2 regions of the Neomicrococcus aestuarii genome follow, and region 1 is predicted to be linked to the other one. Evidence: riboswitches for the same ligand, from Rfam matches in the RefSeq annotation. Region 1 holds a riboswitch; the other holds the start of a gene.

Region 1 (10,103 bases):
ACCGGGACTTCACTGCCCCGCGGCCTGATCACACGTGGGTCACTGATTTCACCTACGTCCGCACCTGGACGGGCTGGGTATATGTTGCGTTCATCCTCGATGTGTTTTCGCAACGCATCGTGGCCTGGCATGTCCAGACCACCAAGCATGTCGACCTGGTCATGATCCCGTTGCGCATGGCGTTGTGGGAACGTGACCGGCAAGGCCACCGAGTCGGCCCTGGGCAGCTGCGGCATCACTCAGATGCGGGATCTCAATATACGTCTGTGATGCTCACCGAGCATCTCGCGTTGGAGGGTATCGCCGCATCGATTGGGTCGGTGGGTGATGCGTATGACAATGCGCTGATGGAGACGGTTAACGGGCTCTACAAGGCCGAGTGTGTGCGCACGACGATCTTCCACGACGGCCCTTACAAGACGATCGCGGACGTCGAGTTCGCGACCGCTGGATGGGTCGACTGGTATAACAACCGAAGGCTTCACGGTAGCCTTGGAATGGTCAGCCCCGACGAGTTCGAGGCGACCTATTACGCGGCCCTCACCCCAGAGCCGCTCCCCGCATAACAGCGGCATTAAACCTGGGACAGTTCACTGTCGCGGTGGCCTGACTGGTAGGACGTGATCCCATCGCGACGTATCCGAGGTTCGCCGAGCAGCGTGGTGAGGTGCACCGCGACATCGGCCGGGTGTTTTGGCGTGTAAAGACCGTGCATTCGAGCCGCACTGAAGTGACTCACCCAGGCTTTGGGGTACAACTTTTGCAGAGTCCACAGGAGAGAATACTCGGTAATCTCCAGGCTTGAGTGGGCATAAAGTCCCCGAACAGCAGTCTGGATGATGTCTTTCGCATCCACACGCGTGCCGTGAAAGCCACTCTTCTCCAGTTGCTCACGGGTGAAGACGGCACGTTGAAGCTCGCGCGGGAGTTCGCGACGCCTTGTCATAGCTCCATAATTGACGAAATTTCAGGCAGGAAGCCGTTTTCCACAGGGTCTTCGGCGGCGACCCTGATTCCAGTTGCCAAGTTAACGCCGTTGAGGAGCCAAACACCGCGTTAACTTGGCAACTCGCGGAAGAGGGGGCGCGGGGAGGGACGCGGACGGGCGCGGGGGAAGCGCGGAGCGGCCAGAAGTGGGCGCGCTCAGAGCACGCCGAGGCGGCGAAGACGACGACGTGCCGCGAGTTCCGAAGGCCCCACCTTCTGGAGCGCGACTTGGACCACGGCGAGAGCAAAGCGCGCCAGTCCATTGGACACCGGCCGCAAGAACGCGGGCCATTGGCGCAACTCGAGGAGCTCAGCTTGCCGAGGCGTGAGTGAATTGACGACCGCAAGAAATAACAAGCGATACCCGGGCAAAAGCATGGGGTCCAAAGGTGGCTGCTGCAAAAAGTGGACTACCTCCCGGACGCGTGGGCCGCCGGAGAGCTGGGCATCGTCGTCGTATTGGAGTAAAGCCGCGGTAAGCTCCGCGCGAGACCGCGGCGGCGAGGCAACCCCCATCATCGTCCCGGCCACGGACCACTCGCGAACGTACGCGTCCGCGCCGGATTCGCCGGGGAGAGCGTCGGGCGGGAGCGGGATGGGGCCGCGGAAGTCCTGGTACGCGGTGAGGAAGGCTTCGGCGAACGCGCAGTGGACCCAGTGGGCTAGGGTGGCGTCGTTCGCAGAATATTCGAGGGATTCGCCGGTTGCCGAAGCATACGTTCCGGTGACGGGTTCATGACGACGACGCACGTAGGCGCACGCCTGTTGCGCCGCCGCCGTGTCCCCGTACGTCACCGTGAAAATCCAGCGGATAGTGCCGGCAAGCCGGGCCAGCGGATCCGCGCGGTAGTCGGAATGTTCGGCGACGCCCGCGAGCGCGCCCGGGTGCAAAGCCTGCAGCAGCAACGCTTTGATGCCCGCGGCGATCGGCGTCATGCCGCCGTGAACGTGCCAGGTGGCGGAAGTCGGGGCGAAATAGCCCGCGTCATCCCCGCGATCGAGGGCGTCTTCCCACGCGGGAACGCCCTCGGTTTGGCCCGCGAACGTGTGGCGCAAGCGCACCCGCAAAGGGTGAATCGCCCGCGCCGCCACGTCCCCGAGAAAACTCATGAGCTAGTCAACCCGAAGTTCGCCCATGCGATCCCAGTCATCCCCGTCCACGGTGCGGGAAATGATGTGCGGGGTCTCCACGAGGGCCGGCTTCAAGTCGATCATGGCCTGCTTGAAGTGGTCGCTGTTGACGTGATCGCCCGCGGCGTCATTCTCAAAGGCCTCCACCAGTACAAACGTGTCCGGCTCCTCCACGGAACGGGACCATTCGAACCACTTGTTGCCGGGCTCGGCGCGGGTGGCGGAGGTGAAATCCGCTGCGAGTTCCATGAAGTTCTCGGTGTATTCGGGGCGGGTCTTGAATTTCACAACAATAAAGATCATGGTTCCAGCCTAGTTCGCAGCGAGCCCTCGCCACCGCAAACGCTCTTGCTGCGCGCGCGTCATTTTGCTGACCACCAGATCATAGGAATCCTCCACGAGCTCGCGCACAAACTCATCCTCGAGCGCCCCGAATTCAACGGTGATCCAATGCCTTTTGCTCATGTGGTAACCCGGGGTGATGGCTGGATACTCGGCGCGCAGTGCTTCGGAAACGGGTGGATCGCACTTCAGGTTCAGGCGAGTATTGCCGTTGATGAGCATCGCGAACATTTTGCCGGGCACTTCCGCGGACCCCGCACCGGCGCCCGCACGAACTTTGAACACCGCGTACTCTTCGCCAAATGGAAAATCCGCGTACGCGCCGGGAAAACTGAGGCAGAATTGTTCTAGTTTTTGCGCATCCATTTCTTGAGTTTAGAACCGAATCGAGTCGCCGTGAGCAATATGGACCGGGCCCAGCACCACACCAAGAAGGCCATTGACGCCGCCGAGCGCGCGTCCCAACATCCTTGGTTTGAGCGGTTGGCGCGGCTGGGGTTTGTGGCCAGCGGAATCCTTCATTTGCTCATTGGTGTTCTCGCGTGGAGCGTGGCTTTTGGGGGTAGCGGTAACGCGGATCAGTCGGGGGCTGTTGCTCTGTTGAAGGAGCAGTCTTTTGGTCCGGTGCTGTTGTGGACGTGTTTGATTGGTTGCGCGTTTTTGGCGTTGTGGCATCTTTCGGAGTCCTTCTTCGGCCCCACGGGGCGCGATGGCATCCGCGATTTGTCGGCGGACGAGCTAAAGAGCGCGGCTCAGGATTCGGTGAAGGATCCGCTTGCGGCGAAGGATGACCGGACGGTGTCTACGGTGGGCCGGGTGCTCAAGAACGTGGGTACGGGCTTGGTGTACGCGGCGATGGCGGTGGTGTTTGCGCAGTTCATTTTCGGTGCCGGGAGTGACAGCGAAGAGACTGCGGCGGGTGCCACGACCACCATTAATTCGCTTCCTGGCGGGCCGTTGCTGCTGATTGTTGGCGGCGCCGTGATCATCATTGTGGGCGGCTATTACGTGTTCAAGGGCGTGACGCGTCGCTTTGAGAAGGACCTGTCACTCCCCCGCAGCGGCGCGCTTCGCGGTGCGGCGCGGGTGCTGGGCGTGCTCGGTTATGTGGCCAAGGGCCTGACTCTTGCGGCCGTGGGGTTGTTGGTGATTGTTGCGGCGGTTCAGAATGATCCGCAGGAATCCACTGGTTTCGACGGCGCGCTCAAGGCCATCAAGGATCAGTCCTTCGGCGTTCCCGCGCTGGCGTTCATCGGCGCCGGGCTGATGGCGTACGGAATTTACTTGTTCTTCCGCGCGCGCCTTGCGGACATGGATGGCTAGTTTTTTCCAGTACGACGACGCAGCCTTGCGGACACCCTCGTCTTCCGTGGTTGGGAATCGGCGCTAGGACAGCGTGAGAGTTGCCAGTAGCGGTAGCGTGAGCGCCGCGAAGAGGTTTGTTCCCAGGATGGTGGCCGCTACGAGGTTGGCGTCGCCCTTAGTGGACGTAGCCAGAACGTAGGCCGTGCCAGCGGTGGGCATGCCGGCCATGATGAGGATCGTGAAGATCCACTCTTGACCGTTCCCCATTGCGAAGAGTGGCTGGCCGACGGCGAGGATTGCCACAAACGTAATGGCTGGCAAGAGTGCGAGCTTCGCGACGGTCGCAAAGGCAACTGGGCCGAGCTTGAGCTCTCCCCCGCGGATCGCTTGGAACGATGGCCGAAGCCCCAGACCCACAGCGAAGAGCGCTGCGGGTGAAGCTGCGGCGGACATGAGTTCAGCGAACTCGATGATGGGCCCGTCTTTGGGCCAGCCAATGAAGTTCACTGCGAAGCCTAAAAGCACCGCCCACATGATGGGGTTCTTCAAGAGCGAGCCCTTGAGCGCACGTCCGAATTGGCGTGATCGGCTTCCCGAACCTTCGGGTGTCAGGATGCCGTGGATCAGCGGGTAGCCCACCATGAAGATGATGTTGTGGATGAGTTGGACAATAACGGCTGGCAAGTAGCCCACCGGACCAAGGATTCCCATGACCAACGGAATGCCAAGATAGGACACATTGCCGAAGGCCGCTCCCATGGATGAGCTGAGGTCCACCGTGTCGTTGCGCTTGTTCGTAATCCAAAAGAATAGCCACACGAGAGCCCAGTAGACCAGCGTTCCCAGAGTCACAGCGAGAGTGACGGCGGCCGGGATTCCCTGAGAGAGGTCAGCTTGAGCCGTGAGGATGAACAGCAACGCCGGCAGCGCCACGAAGAACACGAAGGCGCTAATGCCAGGTTCTGCGTTCTTGAATCGCGACCACGAACTGCAAAAGAAACCAACGAGGATTCCCAAAAAGAGCGGGAGGATCCTCAAGAGGATTTCAAGGAACATGAGTGAGGTCTTCGTTCGTCGAGTGGCGTGTAGGTACTAGTTGCACGTAGGTGCGAGGGGCGAAACCCTCAAGTACACATTATTCGTCCGACGCTTCAGACCCTCCGCGTCTTACGACGCGAAGTTGCGAGATCTCCGAGCCCTATAGTCCGAGTTTCGGCGCCTCGATGGCGGGGCAGGTATTCATGACCACGTCTAGTCCTGCGGCGCGGGCTCGCTCGGCAGCCGCCTCGTCAATCACGCCCACTTGCAGCCATACCGCGTCCGCGCCGATCTCGATCGCCTGATCCACCACGGCTCCCACTTTCTGGGAGTTCACGAAGCAGTCCACCACGTTGATGTGTCCCGGAATGTCGGCGAGTTTCTTGTAACCCTGGCGACCGTGAACGTCGTCGCCTTTCAAGGAAACCGGCACTACATCCATGCCAAGATGATCGATCAAGAACTTCGAGACACCCAGCGCCGCGCGTCGTGGATTATTAGACAGGCCCACCACGGCCCACCGACCTTGGATCGTCAGTAGCCGCTTAATGACCTCTGGATCATTCATGTCCCTCACCCTACCGCTGGAGGCGAGCTGCGTCGTCGTACTAACGGTACTTCCCAGCCCATCGACGCAACGCAAGCAACGGTTTTACCATAGGGTGTAGATCACAAAAATTCGCGGTAATAGTTGAATATTCAAGCTAGTTACACTCTCCGTGACCAACATTTTCAAAACTTTCTTCGCGTGGATCGCCTCGCTCTTTTCGAAACGGAGTTCAAACATGGCTGACGTAACCATCATCGGTGCAGGCAACATGGCTCGCGGAATTAGTTCGCGCGTCGTCGCAGCTGACCGTTCCCTCGAGATCCTCAACCGTGAGGCTGGCAAGGCTCAGGAGCTCGCAACCGAGCTCGGCGGCGCTGTCAACGGTGCTGCTCTTGAGCAGAAGGTCTCTGGCAAGATCGTGATCCTCGCTCTTCCATTCGACGCCTCGAAGGAAGTTGTCGCTTCCCTCGGTTCCGCTCTTGACGGCAAGATCGTCATCGACATCTCCAACCCAGTCAATTTCGAAACCTTCGATTCCCTCACCGTTCCTGCTGGCACCTCCGCTGCTGAAGAGCTTGCAAAGCTTGCTCCAAACGCTACGTTCGTCAAGGCTTTCAACACCACGTTCGCTGGCAACCTTGCTTCCGGCAAGATCAACGGCCAGCCACTCGACGTCTTCGTTGCTTCCGATTCCGCTGAGGCCCGCGCCGCTGTGGTTTCCCTGATCTCCGACGCCGACATGCGCGCCATCGAGGTCGGCGGCTTGCACCACGCTCGCGAGCTCGAAGGCTTCCAGCTCCTGCACATGGCTCTCCAGGTCAATCCTGCTTACGAGAACTTCCAGTGGGGCTCTTCGATCCAGATCGTTGGCTAGTTAGAATTTTTCACAGCCGTAGGGCGCGAACCTTCCGTTCCGGGTTCGCGCCCTACTTATTTCTAATTACGACGGCGCAGCCTGCGTCCCTGACCATGTTCAGCTCCGCGAATGCCCACCATCCACCGCGCCGTCGCAAATCTATGGAGTTGTGCTTGCTGTGATTACTCCGGCTTGGCGGCCTGGTTCGTTTCCGACTTCGCGTCACCGATGGCGTTGAGGCCCACGGGAATCGTGCCGTTGATGTAGTAGTCGCCGAGGCTGCGAGCGCGGAAAGCGATGGGGTTGTGCGTCGCGACCGTCTGCGCGTTCCGCCAGAAGCGGTCCAAGCCCTTGCTGGTGCTCGTTGCCGAAGCGCCAACCGTCAAGAACAGCGACTGTGCGGCGTCAAGCACCAGATCCGGAACGATCACTTGGCCAGCTTCGATCGCAAGCTCGCTGCGGTGAGCGCCGCTGATGTCCCCGGTTTCAAGAGCTTCGTTGAGCGCGGTATCGAGTTCGCGCCCCGTAGCCACCACGGTGGCTTCTGCCGCGTACGCCTTCGCCGCGATCTTGCCAATTTCGGCCTGAATGAGCGGATCTTCACGGAACGGCAGGCCGCTTCCCGTGTTGAAAGTGCGCTTGCGAGTAGCAACGAGGGCTGCTGCCGCATCCCGTGCTCCGCGGGCAATACCCGCAAGAACCGCCAAGAGGACATACTGGAAGAAGGCTGCTTCGGTAATGGCCTCGAGCGTGCCCACGGTGCGCTCAAAGATCAGGTTGTCAGGAACAACAACATCCGTGAAGACGGTAGTGCCGGTACCAGTGAGCTTTTGACCGAAGCCGTCCCAGTCATCGAACACGGAGACGCCGAGGGCATTGATGGGGATGAGGGCAAAGCTTCTGCCCTCGCGACCTTCAACCGCTACAGAGACGCGAGTGTAATCAGAGAAGACCGTCCCCGTGGAGTAAAACTTTTCGCCATTCAACCGCCACGTTCCATCCGCCGCTTTAGTGATCACCGTATTCAGGGTTCCAATGACATTGCCGCCCTTTTCGGTGGAAGCATTTCCGACTGTTTCACCGTGCAAAACTCGGCCGTACCATTCGGAACGACGAGCTGGATCAAACGCGCGGATCGATTCAACGAACCCCAAGTGTGAACGGTAGAGGTGCGCCACGTTCGAATCCGCTGCGGCCAAGTCAATGAGCAACCGGCCGAGGGTTTCGAGCGAGATTCCAGCGCCACCAAACTCCGCCGGCACACGAAGCGAACCAAAACCGGCGTCATCAAGCCACTTGACCTGCTCAAACGGCAGGATGCGCTCTTGGTCGCGGGCTAGTGCGCCTTCTTCGATCCGCGCAAAGATCGGCGCAAACCTGCGCTGCAGCTGCTGGTATTCGGTGCCGATGACCAAATTTGCGGAAAAGTGTTGCTCACTCATGGCTTTCCTTTCATCGTTCCGATGAGCGAATGCAGCCAATTTTGATGAGCAAGCCGAACCCCACAACAGCTCGGCTGGTCAATCAGAGAAAGCATGAAAGCACTCCATCGGTCCTGGCAGTAGCACCGTCCTCGAGTGAGGTGGTTGCTGCGACGTCACGGAGCCAAGTCTCTCGGTCGCTCTTGATGGTTTATGTTGCAGATCTAGCTAATCGCAGAATATTTGAAAAAGCAAACGCATTCGGCCATTGAGGTAAATATTTTGACACGCAACAGGAAATAAGTCGAAGAATATTGGTCAAGAACGCCATCTTCCGAATTCGGAAACGCTAACTCATTGGGTAGGAAGGAGTGAAAGCTGTGAACCTACTTTCGGAGGTGTCTCGATTTCGGTCCACAGCTCCTCCTCCCCGTCGTCCGGCAGGATTTTTAGCTCTCTTGCGAGCTAAACACGCTCTTCTCGACAACTGTTGCTTCTGCCGATAAGTCGTCAAAAATGCCACGGTACTGAGCAGCAGGGTGACTATCCGGCAACTTATCCCCTCGATTGAAAATCTTGTTCCGTAGTGACCCTGGCGCATATTCTCGCTGGGCGATCCCGCGGTTCTGAAGTTCCGGAAGCAGACCCTCAATGAAATTGTCGTATGAGCCTGGGAGTATATGGTTCATGACGTTCAGTCCGTCTATGCCAGCGTCTTGCCATTCAATCAAAGCATCTGCAATTTGCTCAGGCGTGCCCACAATTTGCTGTTGTTTAGCCCTGTAATAGGCGAGGTCCCTTAAAGTCGGGTTCCGTCCGGGCGTTGATGCCAAGACAGCTTCCAAAACGCCCTGCGCGCCCTCCGTCTGGACCTCCCCAATCGGAGTGTCAAGATCGAGCCCACCGAAGTCCACTCCTAGGCCGCCACCAATGTGAGCAATGATTGCGTGTAGGTCAAGGAACTCGTCGTACTCGGCTTCAAGCTGCTTTGCCTCAGCTTCAGTCGATCCAACAACAAACGAGAGCCCAGCGAAGACTTTAATGTCCTGACGCTCGCGCCCTGCCTTGTTGAGCTGTTCAACGATCTGAGCATTCTTCTTCCGCACATATTCAGGATGTGGCGCAAAGAGGAACGTGGCTTCTGCATGTGTTGCGGCGAACTGGACGCCTCGCGGCGATGAACCCGCTTGGAACAGGAAAGGAGTGCGCTGGGTGCTTGGTAGTGCCAAGTGAGGACCATCAATCGAGTAGTAGTCACCTCGATGATTAATCTTGTGCACCTTAGAAGGATCTGCGTAGATTCCCTTTTCTTTGTCCGCCAACAGAGCGTCGTCGTCCCAAGACCCTTCCCAAAGCTTGTACGCGGCAGCAACATACTCCTCGGCCCAGCCGTACCGATCATCATGTGCGGGCAAAGTTGAAGCCCCAAAATTTCGGTGTGCGTTAGCGAGCACGCTAGTCACGATGTTCCAACCCACGCGGCCGTTTGAAATGTGATCGAGCGTGGACATCTGACGCGCAAACTGGAACGGATGAGCCTGAATGACCGAGCTAGTGGCTGCAATACCAATGTTCTCGGTATGCGTTGCAATGGCCGCAAGCAGAATCAGGGGATCGTGCGTTGGAATCTGTAGTCCTTTACGAACATGTGATGCCCAGCCACCCTCGTGATCCCCATAGAGTCCCACGACATCCGCGAAGAACAAAGAATCGAACTTTGCGGCTTCGAGTTTAATCGCGAGATCCACCCAAATTTGAGGATCATAGAAGCGGTGTTGCTGCGCCTGCGGATGGCGCCACAATCCCCCCAGAATGTGGCTAGAGGTATTCATCAAGAATGCGGACAGCGCGAGACGTGGCCGCGAGTCAAAAGTACCCATTTAGTTTGAAGTCTCCTTTGAAGCTGAGGAGTTGGGGGCGTCACCAATGGCGTTAAGGCCCTGCGGAATAGTGCCGTTGATGTAAAAGTCCCCTACAGAGCGTGCCTTGAATGCAACTGGGTTGTGCGTCGCTACCGTCCTCGCATTTCGCCAGTATCTATCCAGCGCCTTGGACGTTGATACCGCTGACGCACCTGTCACGTCGAACAGTTCGCTGGTCGCATCTAGGATCAGTTTCGGCACGGCAACGTGAGCTTGCTGTACGGCAAGTTCCGCCCGCAAATAGCCCTCTTCAGGTGTGAGCTTTAATGACGGATCATTTGCCGCATCCAAGCTCCTAGCTGCTGCTTCAACGATCGACTGTGCCGCAAAGACATTTGAGGCGAGCTTTCCAACCAATTGTTGGATGAGCTGGTCGTCCTTGAATGCCGCGCCAGAGCCTGTATTGAAAGTTCGTGTCCGGGATGCAACGATCTTGGCGGCTTCATCCCGGGCAGCACGCCCGATGCCAACAAGAACGGCAAGCAAGCATGTCTGGAAAAACGCCGGTTCAAGAGTCGAACTGGGGCGACGCTGAATGATGTTTTCCTCGT
Region 2 (10,103 bases), 1.2 Mb from region 1:
CACTTCTTCACGTGCCCGCCGCCTTTGCGCAGCAACCGCCAGAGTGGTGGCACTTCCTCGCCGGCCCGCTGGGAATCCTGTTTGTCACCACCGGTATCACCCTGGTCCCGATCCTGGGTTCCTTGCTGACCGGAATCGGCTTGGTCACCGGACAGCTGGTGGGATCGCTGCTCCTCGATTACCTCGTAGCGCCCGAACACGTGCAAGTCACCGAAGTGCTGGGAGTGGCAATCACCGTGCTCGCGATCATCGTGGCATCATTGCCCACGCAGCGCTTTATTAAGCGCCGCTAACTACCAGTAGGCAATTACAGCTAAACAAGAGAAAGCTGATCCGGCGTGACCACTGCAGCTCAAGAGCGTTCCATTCCTACCCCGCTAGGACTTCTGCTCGCCACAGTGGCAGGTATCGCGATGCCCGCTCAGGGCCGCGTCAACGGCGCCCTTGCCGCAGAGCTCGGTAGCGGCACGCTCGCGGCGCTCGTCAGTTTTACGGTAGGTCTGGTGATCGTGGGCCTCGGCGTCCTCATCTTTCCCAAGAGCCGCTCTTCCATCAAGCAGCTGCCCACGTTCCTCAATGAAAAGCGCTTCCCTTGGTGGTACATGCTCGCCGGTGTCATCGGCGCCTACTTTGTGTTGGGTCAGGGCCTGACCATCACGCTTTTGGGAGTCGCGCTCTTTACGGTGGCGAACGTAGCGGGTCAAACCATCTCCGGGCTTTTCACGGACGCGATCGGCTTCGGCCCCGGCGGGAAACGCCCCATCACGGGCATCCGGTTCATTGGTTCATTTCTGGCGATCGTGGGCGTGCTCTGGGCAGTCTGGCCGAAAATCGCGGTGCAAGGAGCCAGCGGTGACTGGCTGCTCCCGGTGCTTTTCCCGCTCTCCGCAGGTCTGCTCTTCGCCTTCCAGCAAGCCATGAACGGCACCCAAACGCGCTACTACCGCACGCCGTTACCAGCTACCTTCTTCAACTTTGCCGCAGGAACGCTAGCGCTCGGCGTCGTAGTTCTCATCACGTCCTTCGGCAATCCGCTACCGGGCCACTTCCCAACTGAGTGGTGGATGTACCTCGGCGGCGCCTTCGGAAACGTATTCATCGCCACGGGCGCTATCCTGGTCCGCCACATGGGCGTGCTGCTCACTGGCTTGGGACTCGTCGCCGGCCAGCTGCTAGGCAGCCTAGCCCTGGACTTGTTCGCGCCCGTCCCCGGATCCGTCGTAGATGCGAATACTTTGTGGGGGACCGCCCTCACGCTCGTGGCCGTGATGATCGCCAGTATTCCGTCCAGCGCGCGCATGCCGTGGGAGAAACGCTAGTCTTAACGGGTGCGCCCAGCTGGCGCACGCTCGTCCCGTCACCGCATCACCCGGATGCGAACGCCGAGCACAATCAACCGCAGAACGGACCGCATCCAGCGGCCGCGTTACTTTTGGGAGCGTATTTACATGGCACCTCAGTCCACCCTCGACCTGGTTATCTCGCTGGCGAAGCGCCGCGGATTCGTCTTCCAGGCCGGTGAGATCTACGGTGGTTCCCGCTCCGCCTGGGACTACGGACCACTCGGTACCGAACTCAAAGAGAACATCAAGCGCGAATGGTGGCAGAACTTTGTCCGCGGACGCGAAGACATGGTGGGCCTAGACTCCTCCATCATCTTGCCAAAGGCCGTCTGGGAAGCCTCCGGACACGTCGCCACCTTCACGGACCCACTCGTGGAATGCACCAACTGCCACAAGCGTCACCGCCAAGATCACCTCATGGAGGCGTTCGAGGCCAAGAAGAAGCGCCCAGCCACGGGCATGGAAGAAATCGTCTGCCCAGACTGTGGCACGCGCGGCGAATGGACCGAACCACAGCTGTTCTCCGGCCTCATGAAGACCTACCTCGGCCCCGTGGACAACGAATCCGGCCTGCACTACATGCGCCCGGAAACCGCCCAGGGCATCTTCGTGAACTTCAACAACGTCCTTACGGTCTCCCGTAAGAAGCCGCCGTTCGGCATCGGCCAGATCGGTAAGTCCTTCCGTAACGAGATCACACCCGGAAACTTCATCTTCCGCACGCGCGAGTTCGAACAGATGGAAATCGAGTTCTTCACCGCTCCTACCGAAGCTGACGAGTGGTTCAAGCGTTGGGTTGAGGACTGCTGGAACTGGTTCATCGACTTGGGCATTAACCCAGAGAACATGCGCCGCTTCGACGTCCCTGAGGACGAGCGCGCGCACTACTCCGCCGGCACCATCGACTTCGAGTACCGCTTTGGCTTCTCCGGAAACGAGTGGGGCGAGCTCATGGGCGTTGCCAACCGCACCGACTATGACCTTTCCAGCCACTCGAAGGCTTCCGGCACGGACCTCGCGTTCTTCGACCAGACCTCGGGCGAGCGCTACACCCCGTTCGTGATCGAGCCGTCCTTCGGCTTGACCCGCTCCATGATGGCGTTCCTCGTGGACGCTTACACCGAGGACGAGGCTCCGAACGCGAAGGGCGGCGTGGACAAGCGCACCGTCTTGAAGTTGGATCCGCGTTTGGCTCCCGTGAAGGCTGCGGTTTTGCCGTTGTCCCGTAACGAGGATTTGTCCCCGAAGGCGAAGGATTTGGCGGCCCAGTTGCGTAAGCAGTGGAACGTTGATTACGACGACGCTGGCGCGATCGGCCGCCGTTACCGCCGCCAAGATGAAATTGGTACGCCATTCTGCATCACCGTTGACTTCGACACCCTCGAAGATCAGGCAGTGACCATTCGCGAGCGTGACACCATGACCCAAGAGCGCGTGTCCTTGGATCAGGTGACGTCCTATCTCGCGGCACGCTTGGTAGGTGGCCAGAAGTAGGTGAGCATGGATTCCGCAACACTGCCCGAAGGTTTTACGATTCGTCCGTGGGAAGACGGGGATGACCTGCGCCTCCTTGAGGTGTGGGGCGATCCCACGAGCCCGCAGGCTCACGAAGACCGCACCATGTTGCGCGCCAACTCGAACGAACCCTGGGCGCGCACTCTTGTAGTCGAGGATCAGGGAATCCCGGTCGCCGCCGGAACCATCTACGCTTCCTCACTGCACCCGGACCGCAACTGGGTCTACGTGGAAGTCGCTCGCGAGCACCGTCGCCAAGGAATTGGTACGGAACTGATGCGTCAGCTGCGTGCTGAAGCTGCGTCGTCGTCCTCCACCGAAGTGAAAACCCGCTTCACGTTCGCCGCCGGAACCGGTGAGGACGCGAATCCGGCCGAAGTATTCACGATGGCCATGGGGATGGCACCCATCATGCGTTCGCGCCTGGTAGTGGTGGAACCCGAGGCACTGTCCTTGCCGGTGTTCGATGACAACGGGCTCACGCTCGAAGAAATCGCGACCGGATCCGTGGAGCTCACGCGTGTGGTGGCGGATTTCTACAACGCGACGCACGCGTGGGATCGTTCCGAGATGACGCTAGGCCGCGCGCAAACCATGTTGCTGGGCGATCACACCGGCGCCAAGGGTTGCATTGTTCTTCGCGACAAGCCCAAGGCGCAGGGCGGCCGGATTCTCACGTTCGCCGTGAGCTACGAGCCCGCTCGCGTGGACGCCCCCGCCGATGTGCTCATTGGGTGGGATCCCGCGCTCGCCGACGTAGATATCCGCGACAGCGTGCGCGGCCTGCTGGCCATGCTGGTCCACCAATATCCGGTGCAGGTAGAAGTGGACGATTCCATGGAGCCGCTCTCCGATCTGGTGGATGCGCTCTTGGTAAGCGGATCAGCCACCGTGATCGCCGCGACCATTGTGGTAGCCACGGATGCCGGGGAGAACTCCGGTGAGGAAAGCTCCGTTGACGCCTCGGAAGCGGACGCTGACTAGTACCTTCTCAAGTGGCATCGAGTGATGCCCACGAAACAACGCCCGCCCCGGCTGAGCACTTAGGCTCTAGCCGGGGCGGGCATTTTCGTAGTGGAAACTAACGGTTTAGTTGTCCACCGGCAACAAGAGATCTTTCACGGCTGGATCAGTGCGCAAGTATTCCTGCACGGCGGGATCCTGGAACGCCTTGATGAGGTTCTGAATGTTCTCGGTGTCCTTGTACTCGGAACCGATGGTCAGCTGGCCGGCGAACTCATCCGGTGCTGGTGGGGCGAAGATCTGCTTGGAGATGTCCACCTTCGCGGAGACGTAGTACTCGGTGTAACCCACGGCTGCACCCAAGTCAGGCAAGGAGCGGGACTGTGCCGCGAAGTCGAGGAGCTTGAACTTGATGTTCTTCGGGTTCTCGGCGATGTCCTTCTGGGTGGCTTCCCACTTGTTGATGCCATCCTTGAGGGTGATCAGGCCGGCGCGCTCGAGCAACCAGAGACCCTGAGCCTCATTAGCTGGATCCGAGTAGAGCGAGATGGTGGCGCCGTTCGGGATGTCCTCGACGCTCTTGTACTTCTCACTCCAGATGCCAAAGCCCCATCGGAACACGGGGATGGCTGCTTCTTCCTTGAAATCCGGGTTGGCTTCAAGAACCTGGGCCAGCCAGAGCTTGTGCTGATAGACGGTCGCCGCAACCTCGCCCGTGGAGACCGCGCGGTTTAGCGTGGTGGAATCGGCGAGACCCTTGAATTCCACCTTGATGCCGTACTTCGGTGCAATTTCCTCGGCAACGTAGTTCACGAGGGCCTGCTCAGCGTGGTTACCTTCGGCGGTGACGACGGTGAGGGTTGCGCCCGCGATTTCGTTAGGGGACTTGGCGCCTGAGTTTGCACCGAAGGCAATGCCGGCCGCGATCGCCGCGATAGCGACGACGCCACCCACGGCCCACGGCCACTTCTTTTTCTTGGTGATGGTGAAGCCGTGTTCGCCCGAAGGCTCGGTAGTGCGTTCTTCTGTGATGGTCATGATGTCGCCTTTCAGCGGGAGAGGGGTTGAGAGATACGTACGGTGAAACTTGGGAGGTGGTTATTAGGCGCGACGACGCAAATGCGGCGTGGTGACCTTCACCAGCCGGTCGCCTACCAACTGGACGGTGGTAACAAGAAGGATCAAGAGGATGACGGTCGCGAGCATGACCGTGTTGTCAAAGCGCTGGTAGCCGTAGGTCACGGCGACGTAGCCGATTCCACCGGCACCGATGGTTCCTGCGATGGCCGAGTACTCGATCATCGCGATGGTGTTGATGGTCAGGCCGCCCATGATCGCCGGCACCGCTTCGCCAAGCTGAGCGGTACGGATGATCTGCAGGGTGGAACCTCCGGACGCTTTCGCAGCCTGGGTGACCGACCGTGGAACATCGCGCAGCGAGTTCTCCACAATGCGCGCGAAGAACGGGATACCTGCCAGCGTCATGGGAACTACTGCAGCGGCGATGCCGATGTTCGTTCCCGTGATGAAGCGCGTGAACGGCACGATGGCGGCCATGAGGACCAAGAACGGTAAGGACCGGCCAATGTTGACGATCCAGCTGAGAATTCCGTACACCTTGGGATTCTCAAACAGTCCGCCCGGCGCCATGTTGTGAAGACACACGGCGATCGGGGTGCCGATAGCCACCACGAGCACCATCACGATGCCCACCATGGTCAACGTTTCCCCGAGCGCGGGAAGCAACAGCGCCGGAAGATCCGCAAGCGCCGTGTCAGAGAGCGCGCTCGCAGGCCGAGGGCCTCCGGCGACAACGGAGCCGATGAGAGTGCTTGGAAGAAGTGATGAAGTTACGCCCACAGCGCGGCCTCCTTCGTGTCCGGAGTTGCAGAGGTAGAGGAGGAGCCGGCGGCTGAGTTCGTCGCGGAGGCGGCTTCGGCCGACGTCAAGAGCGTCGCCTGCAATCCGTACCTCGCGAACGCCAGCTCCACGGCAACGTCATCGCTGGCAGCAACGCCAACCGTGGCGTTTCCGGTGCCGACGCCGTCGATGCTCTGGATAGTTGCCGCCAGCAAGGCCACCGGCTCGCCAATATCCGCCGAGACCCGTTGCAACCAGTCGGCGGGAACGGTGCGCGAATCGTACGTGACCACCCAGGAGCGAGTTCCCAGCAGGGGAGCGGACGGGTTCAGGTTGGGCTGAAGTGCGCGGCCCAGAGCCGAATCGTGATTCGTCAGCAGATCGACCAGACGCCCCTGCTCCACAATCCTGCCGTGATCAAGACGCGCCGCGGAGTCCGCTACCTGAAGCACGGTGTCCATCTCGTGAGTAATGAACACCACCGCCAAGTTCAGATCATCGCGCAGTTCCCGCACCAGCTTGACCACCGAACGGGTGGTCTCAGGATCCAGCCCGGAGGTGGCCTCATCAGAGAGCAACACGCTGGGTCGCAAGGCCAGAGCGCGGGCAATGCCCACGCGCTGACGTTGTCCGCCGGAAAGTTCGAACGGGTAGTGGTTGGCGCGGTGGGACAAGCCCACTCGGTCCAACAGCTCGTCCACGCGAGCCTTAGTTTCGGCTTTCGTGACGCCCAAGTACTCGAGCGGCAACGCAACATTCTCGGCTGCGGTTTTGCGGGAGAGGAGGCTTGCGGATTGGAACACGGTGCCAATACGACGGCGCGCCACGCGTAGTTTTGCCTCGGACAGACCGGACAGCTCTTCGCCGTTGACGATCACGCTGCCGGACGTCGGGCGTTCCAGCAGACTGATGCACTGGGCAAGGGTGCTCTTACCGGCACCCGAAGGGCCCACAACAGCCAGGATTTCGCCGGAAGCAACCTCAATATCGAGGTTTTCCAGCACCGTCACGGCATCAGGGCCGTGACCATACACTTTCGTGAGTTGGCGCAGACTAATCATCAAAAATTTCTCTCGTTGGAGCCCGATTCTGGGCGCACTGAAGGACAGCGGGAGCTGAGGGTCGCTCGAAAACCGAGCTGCGTCGTCGTACAAAGTGGTACTCAACGGCGCTTGGAGGGCGCTGCGCAAGAATCAGGCAGCGCCCAGATCATCGCGACTAAGCGGAGGCGCCTTCGAGGTTTACGACGGGCAGGAGGCTGGTGTTGAGCTCGGTGCCGTTCTTGCGGGCCAAGTCAGCCTCGAGTTCGCGCACGATCGGCAGCACGTCGCGACCGAAAGACTCAACCTCTTCCTGGAAGTGCAAATAGCCGGTGAGAACCAGGTTCACGCCGATCTTCTTGAAGTCCACAATGCGTTCGGCGATCTGTTCCGGAGTGCCAATGAGTTCGCTGCGGAAACCATCGTTGTACTGGACAAGATCCTCGAAGCTCGAGTCCTCCCACATGCCCTTGCCGTCCTTCGTGGACTGGCCGGCTTCCTTGACCGCGGATGCGAAGCCCTCAACGGCTGGGCGGTGCGCCTTCGCGATGATCTCGCGCAAGGTCTCGGTGGCTTCCTTCTCCGTATCGCGAGCGATCACGAAACCGTTGATGCCAAAGCGTGGCTTCTGCGGTGCCGTGCGCTTGCCGGATTCGGCGGCCGCCACGACGCCTGCGATGTTGTCGCGGAAACCTTCCAGCGAGCGGCCATTGGAGAAGTACCAGTCAGCGGTGTGGCCGGCGGCAGCCTGAGCCGCGGTGGAGTTTCCGCCGAAGAAGATCTCCGGGTGCGGGCGACCTGGGATATCCAGCGGCGCGGGGGAGAGCGTGAAGTCCTTGATGTTGTAGTACTTGCCCTCGAAGGAGAAGTCCTTCTCCGTGAGCAGTCCGCGCAGGATGGAGATGAATTCTTCGGTGCGAACGTAGCGCTCATCGTGCTCAAGCCACGGAAGACCGAAGTTCGTGAATTCGTCCTTGAGCCAGCCGGACACGATGTTCACGGCGGCGCGGCCGTTGGAAATGTGATCTGCGGTGATGAGCCACTTGGCGAGCACGCCGGGGTGCCACATGCCGGGGTGAACGGCGGCGATGATCTTGAGGCGTTCGGTGGCGCCGAGGAGGCCGAGCGTGAAGGCGGTGGCCTCGTGCTGCTTGGCAGCACCGTAGCTCGCGGCGTAGCGGGTCTGGGAGAGCGCGTATTCGAAGCCGACGTTTTCGGCGATGCGCGCGAGCTTCTTGTTGTATTCGAAGTCCCAGCTGGTGCGCTGTTCGATGGTGGAGATGACTAGTCCACCGGAGACGTTGGGTACCCAGTACGCGAACTTCAGTGGCGTCTCGAGGTCGGCTACTGGGGTGACATCAACTTGGCTCATGTTGTGATTCCTTGGGGCAATATTCGTGAGGAATCCCGTACAACGGCGTCAGTGCGCAGGTAGCGCGCACGTCCATGAAAGCTTGTGCTTTCTCCATCGTTTCTGGCGGTAGCACTTATCCGGGTGGGCCGGGAGTTGCTGCGGCGTCATAGAACCAGATCTCTCGGCCGCTCGGGATGGTGAAACAATTTGACCACATTTCTTGCGATTGTGAAAGCTTGTTCCGGAAATTGTGACGCTGTGTGTTGTGGATCGTAGATTATTCGATTTCCAGAACGACGACGCTGGCTTGCGTTAAAGCGCAAGGTGCCGAGAGTGGCCGCACCCCAACTCGGTCACTCTCGGCATGGTTTTCTGGCGTTGAGCCAGTGGTGCCGGCGACTCTCACTCGCCGGCGTCGCGGTTATTCAGTGGCGAGTGTCCACGATCCGTCCGCCTGGACGATGATCAACGACGGTCCGGATGACAGGGGTACCGTGCCGGAGTAGTTGCCGATCTCGTTGACCAGCAAGCCCATGTTGAAGAGCTCGTCGTTTTCCTCGAAGACAGCGAAGTTGCCTTCGCCCCTATGTGTTGCGGTGAGCGTTGCCGAAGAACCTTCGTACAACATCACGGCGTCACCGGAACCCTTCGATGCGAAAGCCTTGGCGTTGCCGAGCGTTTCGATGCTCAGAGTCCACGGACCGCTCGCTTGAACCTGAAGGCTCTTCACCTCTTGGAACGCGTTTACGCCGAGGGCCGTGGTGCCCTTGTAGGAGCCGATAGTGTTCACGAGCAGATCGGTGGAATCATTCGCCTCATCCAGTCCGATCACCGCGAAGTTGCCTTCACCGTTGTAGGTTGCCGTCACCATCGCGGTGGTCACGCCAGCGGGCAACTTGATGACGGTATCGCCCGTGCCTTTCTTGGTGATGGTGGCGAACTCGCCGAACTTTCCGGCGGCCCAGGCGGCGGCACCAGAGCCTTCGGGCTCCTCGGCCAAAGTTTCTTCAGCAACTGCTTCTTCAGCAACCGTTTCCTCGGCTGCTGTTTCTTCCGCTGCCGGAGTTTCGGTCACGGTCGTTTCAACGGCAGTTTCCGCAGAAGCCGAGGCCGCATCAGCCGGAGCTGACGACGCGGCCGCAGCAGGCGTCGTCGTACTGGAATCTGAAGCCGAAGAACTAAACGAGGACGACGTACCGCCATCAAAGTTCTGCTGGCCGGTGATCATGCCGAACACCACGACGATTGCCGAGACAATCCACGCGACCTTCTTTTGCTTCTCATAGCCTTCAAGGCGACGACCCGCCTTGTCCCGCGTGGCACCCGCGAGGGTCATGATCAGATCCACGAGGTACCAGATGCCGAGCCCACCGAGGGTCACGAGCTTGAGAACGCCCGTGCCGATCTTGCCGAGGTAGAAGCGGTCGGCGCCGAAGTAGCCGATCAACAAGGACAAGAGCCACGTGACAAGGAAGGACTTGCCAGAAGCCGAAGGATACTGCTGCGGGCCAGCCGCGTAGGGATTAGTCGCGTATGGATTTGGTTGTTCGGCGTAGTCCGGAGAGGAAGCTGCGCCGGAAGGATACGAAGTGTTAGACACCTGTTGCTCCTTAGATTGAGTGGTGAAAAGGGAAGCGTGTTCTCAGAAAACGGAGGCGGCGTTTCCGCTGTCCTGCCGTGCCCTGAACACCTCTCAAGCATGCGAACGAGCTATGACATTTAGAACTGAGAGTGTGGCTCGGGAGGTCTTTGAGAATCGCGAAACGCCACTTTTGTTTCACCCACAGGCGGTAGGTGAATGGTAAGTTGCGCCACCTTTTGCCCAGTGCGCCGTGCGTTGATGGTTTGATTTGGTGGTATTTGGGAGAATGGATAGGTGACTTTGACCGCCGATAACTCCGCCAGCACCGCTCGACTCGAGCTTCCACCCCTGAAATTGGGGAAGCTCACTGTTGACGTACCCGTGGTCCTGGCGCCGATGGCGGGTATTACTAACAAGGCGTACCGCCGGTTGTGCCGCGAATACGG

The links. A riboswitch is a leader RNA that binds a small molecule or an ion and turns the genes downstream of it on or off. The one in region 1 is predicted to bind S-adenosylmethionine.
Positions count from the first base shown of each region.
Region 2: linked by a shared signal. The riboswitch ahead of sfnG (dimethylsulfone monooxygenase SfnG) and the one ahead of HD598_RS06140 (acyl-CoA dehydrogenase family protein) in region 1 are both predicted to bind S-adenosylmethionine.

Region 1 covers NZ_JACHDR010000001.1:1,382,839-1,392,941, forward strand. The annotation lists one part of gene HD598_RS06095 (IS3 family transposase) at 1-566, shown strand, start outside; gene HD598_RS06100 (hypothetical protein) at 575-946, opposite strand; gene HD598_RS06105 (oxygenase MpaB family protein) at 1,144-2,097, opposite strand; gene HD598_RS06110 (putative quinol monooxygenase) at 2,101-2,421, opposite strand; gene HD598_RS06115 (MmcQ/YjbR family DNA-binding protein) at 2,431-2,826, opposite strand; gene HD598_RS06120 (DUF1206 domain-containing protein) at 2,866-3,783, shown strand; gene HD598_RS06125 (AEC family transporter) at 3,847-4,821, opposite strand; gene HD598_RS06130 (CoA-binding protein) at 4,964-5,380, opposite strand; gene HD598_RS06135 (NADPH-dependent F420 reductase) at 5,589-6,227, shown strand; gene HD598_RS06140 (acyl-CoA dehydrogenase family protein) at 6,392-7,651, opposite strand; SAM riboswitch class I at 7,753-7,843, opposite strand; gene HD598_RS06145 (LLM class flavin-dependent oxidoreductase) at 8,080-9,510, opposite strand; gene HD598_RS06150 (acyl-CoA dehydrogenase family protein) at 9,511-10,103, opposite strand, start outside.
Region 2 covers NZ_JACHDR010000001.1:230,649-240,751, forward strand. The annotation lists gene HD598_RS01025 (DMT family transporter) at 1-293, shown strand, start outside; gene HD598_RS01030 (DMT family transporter) at 339-1,319, shown strand; gene HD598_RS01035 (glycine--tRNA ligase) at 1,449-2,837, shown strand; gene HD598_RS01040 (GNAT family N-acetyltransferase) at 2,844-3,842, shown strand; gene HD598_RS01045 (MetQ/NlpA family ABC transporter substrate-binding protein) at 3,948-4,859, opposite strand; gene HD598_RS01050 (methionine ABC transporter permease) at 4,923-5,681, opposite strand; gene HD598_RS01055 (methionine ABC transporter ATP-binding protein) at 5,672-6,742, opposite strand; gene sfnG (dimethylsulfone monooxygenase SfnG) at 6,900-8,093, opposite strand; SAM riboswitch class I at 8,184-8,276, opposite strand; gene HD598_RS01065 (TM2 domain-containing protein) at 8,497-9,675, opposite strand; gene dusB (tRNA dihydrouridine synthase DusB) at 9,958-10,103, shown strand, end outside.